DNA from 2 places in the Isoptericola sp. NPDC060185 genome. Region 2 is predicted to be linked to the other one. Evidence: riboswitches for the same ligand, from Rfam matches in the RefSeq annotation. Region 2 holds a riboswitch; the other holds the start of a gene.
What was found. Region 2 has a riboswitch for S-adenosylmethionine ahead of ACFWDO_RS09825 (methylenetetrahydrofolate reductase). Riboswitches for the same ligand answer to the same signal wherever they lie in the genome.

Region 1 (2,930 bases), on a different contig from region 2:
CCGGTCGGCCCGGCCATCAGGGCACGCCCCCGAGCGCCGCCGCCACGAGGGCGCGGCCCCGGGAGATCTGCGACTTCACGGCGGGGACGCTGCGCCCGAGCCGCTCGGCCACGTCGGCGTACGGCAGGCCCTCGATGTCCCGCAGCGTGACGGGCTCGCGGTAGAGCTCGGGCAGGGCGGCGAGCGCGTCGCGCACCGTGGCGCGGGTGGCCAGCAGCGAGCTCATCCGCTCGGAGGGGCCGACGTCGTCGTCCGGCAGGGTCGTCGTGGCCCGTTGGCGGCGCAGGTGGTCCACCACCCGGTGGCGGACGATGCCGTGCACCCACGTCGTGACGCGCGACCCGCCCGCGAACGACCGGATGGACGTGGCCACGGAGATGAGCACGTCCTGGCTGACGTCGTCGACGGCCGTCTCGTCGAGCAGCGAGCTGCGCACGAACCGCTGCACGACGCCCGACTCGTCCAGCTGCTCCACCAGCAGCTCCGTGGCGAGCGCGGAGCCGGCGGCGGCGCGGTGGCCGAGCAGGTCGAGCGCGTCGGCCGCGGCGTCGCCCGTCGTCGACCGGGCTGCGTCACGGGCTGCGTTACGGGCCGCGTAGGCGTCTCCGGCGTCGACGGCACGACCGAGCCGGTCGAGCGGGCCGTCCGCGGGCGCGCCGGAGGCGGGAACGGTGCGGTCGGGCATGCGGCCACCTTCTCACGCGACCGCATCGTGAGAAGGGCGGCCCCTCCGCTTGACCGTGTCCTGGAGCGCACGCACCATGGGCGGCAGGTCATGAGTGCCAGCGCGAAGCCCCGGCTCGCTGGCCGGCAACCCTCCTCTCGCGGCGGGGTGCCCCGGGTGACGACCTGGCCCCGCGTCGTCCGGCGCGCGGGCAAGCGCGGGGAGTCACCTCCCCGGCACCACCGAGGAGGACCACGCATGACCACTCTCGCCACCGCGCCCGCCCCGGCGCCCATCGCCCCGCCCGTGCACGACGTCGCGCCCGTCCTGCCCGTCGTGGGCGCGGACACGCTCGTCCCGCTCGTGGACGGCCGCCGGGTGCCGTACGCCAACCTCGACGTCGCGGCGTCGGCCCCGGCCCTGCAGGCCGTCGCCGACCGCGTGAACCGCGTCCTGCCGCTGTACGCCAGCGTGCACCGCGGCGCCGGCTACCTGTCGCAGGTCTCCACGGCGCTCTACGAGACCGCCCGTCGCACGATCGGCGCGTTCGTCGGCGCCCGCGACGACGACCTCACGATCGTCACCCGCAACACCACGGACTCGCTCAACCTGCTCGCGGGCTGCGTGCCCGCCGACCCGGTGACGGGCGAGCCCGGCCGCGTCCTCGTGCTCGACATCGAGCACCACGCCAACCTGCTGCCCTGGCAGCGCGTCACGGACGCCACCGTCGTGACGGGCGGGCCGTCCGTGGCCGCCACGCTCGCGGAGATCGAGGAGGAGCTGTCCGCCGGGGTGGCCACCGGCCGCCCGTACGCGCTCCTCGCCCTCACCGGCGCGTCCAACGTCACGGGCGAGGCGCTGCCGGTGGCCGACGTCGTCGCCGCGGCCCACGGGGCGGGTGCGCGGGTCGTGCTCGACGGCGCGCAGCTGGTGCCGCACCGCCGCTTCTCCCTCGCGGACACCGGCGTCGACTACGTCGCCTTCTCCGGGCACAAGACGTACGCCCCGTTCGGCGCGGGCGCCCTGGTCGGGCGGCGCGACTGGCTCGACGCCGGCACGCCCTACCTCGCGGGCGGCGGCGCCGTGCGGCGCGTGCGCACCACGAGCACCGACTGGCACGAGGGCCCCGCCCGGCACGAGGCCGGCTCGCCCAACGTCGTCGGCGCCGTGGCGCTCGCGGCCGCGTGCGAGGAGCTCGCCGCGCTGGACGCGGTGGCGGCCGTCGAGCACGAGGACGCCCTGCGCCGTCGGCTCGTGGAGGGGCTGGGCGCCGTCGACCGCGTCGAGGTCGTGCACGTGTGGGACGACGCCGTCGACCCGGTGGGCGTGGTGACGTTCACCGTCACGGGCTACGACCCGGGCCTGGTCGCCGCGTACCTGTCGGCCGAGCACGGCATCGGCGTGCGCGACGGACGGTTCTGCGCGCACCCGCTGCTCGGGCGGCTCGGGTTCGACGCCGGCGCCGTGCGCGCGTCGGTGGGCCTGGGCACCGCGGGCGAGGAGGTCGAGCGGCTCGTCGCCGCCGTCGGCGCGCTCGTCACCGAGGGCCCGCAGGCGCAGTACGACGTGGTGGACGGTCTGTGGGTCGTGGTCGACGACCCGCGGCCCGTGCCCGACGGCTCCGGTCTCGAGGGGCTGCTCGCCACCGCCGCGCTCGGCGCGGACGAGGCGTTCGGCTGCCTGCCCGACGAGCTCTGACGGGTCCCCCCGGCGCCAGGCCGGGGCCCGGGGACGACGACGGGGTGCCACCGTGCAGGTGGCACCCCGTCGCCCGCAGTCGGTCAGCCCTTGAACGCGTCCTTCGCGTCGTCCCCCGCCTGCTTGAGGTTCGCACTGGCCTGCTGGGCCTTGCCCTCGGCCTCTTTCTTCTCGTCGTCGGTGAGCTTGCCCGCTGCTTCCTTGACCTTGCCCTCGGCCTCCTCGGCGAGGTGCTTGGCCTTGTCTCCCAGTCCCATCGGGGCTCCTTCCGTCGGACGAACGACCTCGGGAATCGAACGTAGGCGGGTGCGGGTGTGCTCGCACGCGGGCGTCTCAGGGTGTGGTCCGGGTCGTCACGCGACCGCGAACGTCACGCAGAGCGCGGCGACGGTGAGGTCCAGGCCGACGCACCACACGGCGAGCGACCGGTGCACGACGACGTCCCGGCGGTAGTGGACCAGGTCCCAGGCGACGTGCGCGGCGAGGGCCAGGGCGGCGACGACGAGCCCGACGCGCGGCGGCATCGCGACCGCGGCGACGGCGACGCCGTAGTAGGCGACCATCGCGA
Region 2 (3,217 bases):
GGGCTGGTCGATGTGGTGGACATGAGCACTCCTGAGGTCGGGCTCCGCGTGTCAGACGGCGGGAGCCTGGGTCGGGATGCTCGGTACCCACGGCCTTCTGGCCAGGTCCGCGCCGTCCGACGGGTCGTCGGAGGGCGCCGGTCCGCCGAGGTGCACACCCTCGAGCAGGTCCAGAGCGGGACGGTACTTGTTGAACGTGTACACGTGGATGCCGGGGGCGCCGGCGTCGAGCACGCGCTGGGCGAGCTCGACGGCGCGCGCCGTCCCGTAGGCGTGCTGCGCCTCCGGGTCCGGCAGGGCGTCGAGCGCGTCCAGCAGGTGCCGGGGCGCGACGACGCCGGTGAGCTCCTCGACGCGACGGAGCCGGCGCGGCTCGGTCGTGGGCAGCTGCCCGGCGAGGATCGGGATCGTCACCCCGGCCGCGCGGGCCTCGGCGACGAAGTCGGTGTAGGAGTCGGCCTCGTAGAACAGCTGCGTGATGGCGAAGCTCGCTCCCGCGTCCTGCTTCTCCTTGAGGCGCCGGACCTCCTGGGCCCGGGTGGTGCCCGCCTGGACGTTGCCGTCGACGAACGTCGCGACGGCGATCGTCAGCGGGCGGGCGGCGCCGCGCAGCGCCGCTCCCGGGTCGCTGGCGCAGCGGCGGGCCTCGACCTCGCGCAGCAGCTGCACGAGCTCGATCGAGGACGCGACGCCGTCGGCGGGCGGCGCCCAGTCCGGCTGGTCCTTCGGCGGGTCGCCCCGCAGGGCGAGGAAGGCGCGGGTGCCGGCGTCGAGGAAGTCGTCGATGACGGCCGAGACGTCCTCGCGGTGGGCGCCCACGCAGGTCAGGTGGGCCACGGGCAGGACGGGCGTGCCTTCGAGCAGCGTCGCGACGACCTGCCGTGCGGTCGCCCGGTCACCGCCGCCCGCGCCGTACGTCACGGACACGAAGTCGGGGCGCGCGGCCACGAGCCGGCGCGCCGTCTCCCAGAACTTGGGGGCGGCGTCCGGCCGGCGCGGCGGCATGAGCTCGAACGAGATCGTCGGGCGTGCCGGCAGCGCCGGGGTGGGCGAAAGGGATGCCTCTGCGACCATGCGTCACTCCATCGATCCTGGCGTGAGCACCTTCGTCCTCGGGAGGCTTCCGTCGGAGAACGGGTTGCTGCGGCGTCGTCGAGCCAGGACTCTCGGCCGCTCTGGATGGCTGGACCTCGATCGTACGCACCATCCGCGATGCGGGCGAAGGCGCGACCGACTGATGAGACGACGGCGGGGTGACGCCCCTGATCAGGGCACCAGCACGACCTTGCCGCCCGCGTGCCCGGACTCGACGAGCTCGTGCGCGCGGGCCGCGTCGGCCAGCGGCAGCACGGCGCCGACGGTGGTGGTGAGGTCGCCGCGGGCGAGGGCGGCGACGACGTCGGCGAGCTCGCCCGCGTCCCGCTCGGATCTGTAGCTGGCCGTCACACCGAGGTCGGCCGCGGTGTCGTCGGCGATCGTGACGATCCGGTCGGTGCCGCCGCGCAGGGCGATCGAGTCGGGCAGGACGCCCGCGCCCGTCGTGTCGAGGACGGCGTCCACGCCGTCAGGCGCGAGCGACCGGACGCGCTCGACCAGGCCCGCGCCGTACGTGGTCGGCGTCGCGCCGAGCGCGGCGACGCGGTCCTGATTCCGCGCGGACGCCGTCCCGATCACGCGGGCGCCGCGGCGCACCGCGAGCTGGGTGGCCAGCGCGCCCACCGCGCCCGACGCCCCGTGCACCAGCAGCGTCTCGCCCGCCCGCGCGCCGAGCAGGCGCAGCACGCGCGTCGCGGTTTCCGCCGCCACGGGGAGCGTGACGGCGTCGGTCGCGGCGAGGCCATCGGGGACGCGCGCGAAGACTCTTGTGAGGGCGAGCTCCGCGTAGCCGCCGCCGACGGCGAAGCCCACCACCCGGTCGCCCGGCGCGACGCCGGTCGCGCCGTCGCCGAGCGTGTCCACCACCCCCGCGACCTCGAGGCCGAGCACGACCGGTGCGGTCGGCTCCGGCGAGCCCGTCGTCCCGGCGCGGGACTTCACGTCCCAGCCGTTGACCGCCGCCGCCTCCACGCGGACGCGCACCTGCCCCGGCCCGGGCTGCGGCGCCGGCACCTCCGCCGGGTGCAGCACCTGCGGGCCGCCGAACCTCTCGAACACCATCGCGCGCACGTCGTCCTCCTCCGGTGGGTCGATCGTCCCCCGCGCGGGCTCGGGTGGCCAGCGTCGCGGCGCGCGTCCCTGGTCTCGCCGTCCGTCGGGGGTGCCAGGGGTCGACGAGGGTCGACGCGTCCGGGCCGTCGGATCCCTCGGTCCACTCGAACAGGACCTCGAGGTCAGGTGAGGCGGCGGCCGGCGTCCGCGTCGGCATACGGGCTGAGCGTCCGGGCCGCGGAGGAGTCGAGGAAGGAGATACCGACGTCGGTCAGCCCTCGGACCCAGGGCGGGGGCGCATCGAGGAAGCGGTGCCCCCGGCCGCTCCAGACCATCAGCCAGGGCAGGACGGCCGAGACGTACAGGGCGTCGCCGTCCGAGGACTCGTAAACGCAGGAGGAGTGGATGCTGGAGTCGGTGACGGGTCGGAACCGCGCCGCCGAGGGCAGCGACGCGGCGACGACGGCGTCCCAGGTCCCGGCGTGCGCGGCCTCGCGGGCGGGGCCGAGCGACCAGGCGGGTGTGCGGTGGCTCCCGATGACGACGGCGAGGCAGCGGTTGAGGACGTCACCGGGATGCGGGCCGATCGGTCGCGCGGTCGGCCGCGCTCGAGGGGCGTGCCGTGTGCCAGGCCGTCCTCGACGGATCGTCGTCGGGGGCGACGGCCAGGTCCTCCCGCAGACCCTCGACGAAGGCGGTGGCCCAGCGTTCGTCCCATGCTCTGCTGGCGATGACTCGAGCGAGCACGTCCCGGGGCACGAGGCCGAGCGCGGAGACCTCGCTCAGGGCGTTGAGCTGCGCCTCCAGGGCCCGCTCGTCGTCCTCCAGGGAGATCGCGACCTCGAGGGCGCGCGAGAGTGCGGCCGCACGCGTGGGGTCGATGCCCACCGCAAGCCAGTCGGTGACCTTCTCCGCGGCGAGGTCGCGCGATTCGGAGGTCGGTGATGAGAGTCCCGCGGCGAGCTCCCGGACGTCGTGCGCGTCGAGTGTCATCGATGGGTTCTCCTCGCGGTGAGCGGGTGGGGCGGGACGGGCTCCGTCACAGGCGGAGCCTGCCGCGTCGCACGCC

Region 1: linked by a shared signal. The riboswitch ahead of ACFWDO_RS20745 (aminotransferase class V-fold PLP-dependent enzyme) and the one ahead of ACFWDO_RS09825 (methylenetetrahydrofolate reductase) in region 2 are both predicted to bind S-adenosylmethionine.

Annotation. Positions count from the first base shown of each region.
Region 1 covers NZ_JBHWYY010000122.1:3,264-6,193, forward strand. Annotated here, with positions in the region: gene ACFWDO_RS20735 (protein kinase) at 1-17, opposite strand, end outside; gene ACFWDO_RS20740 (RNA polymerase sigma factor) at 17-685, opposite strand; SAM riboswitch class IV at 772-888, shown strand; gene ACFWDO_RS20745 (aminotransferase class V-fold PLP-dependent enzyme) at 923-2,362, shown strand; gene ACFWDO_RS20750 (CsbD family protein) at 2,446-2,619, opposite strand; gene ACFWDO_RS20755 (hypothetical protein) at 2,716-2,930, opposite strand, start outside.
Region 2 covers NZ_JBHWYY010000022.1:2,966-6,182, reverse strand. Annotated here, with positions in the region: gene metE (5-methyltetrahydropteroyltriglutamate--homocysteine S-methyltransferase) at 1-23, opposite strand, end outside; gene ACFWDO_RS09825 (methylenetetrahydrofolate reductase) at 52-1,074, opposite strand; SAM riboswitch class I at 1,080-1,186, opposite strand; gene ACFWDO_RS09820 (NADP-dependent oxidoreductase) at 1,267-2,157, opposite strand; gene ACFWDO_RS09815 (hypothetical protein) at 2,716-3,141, opposite strand.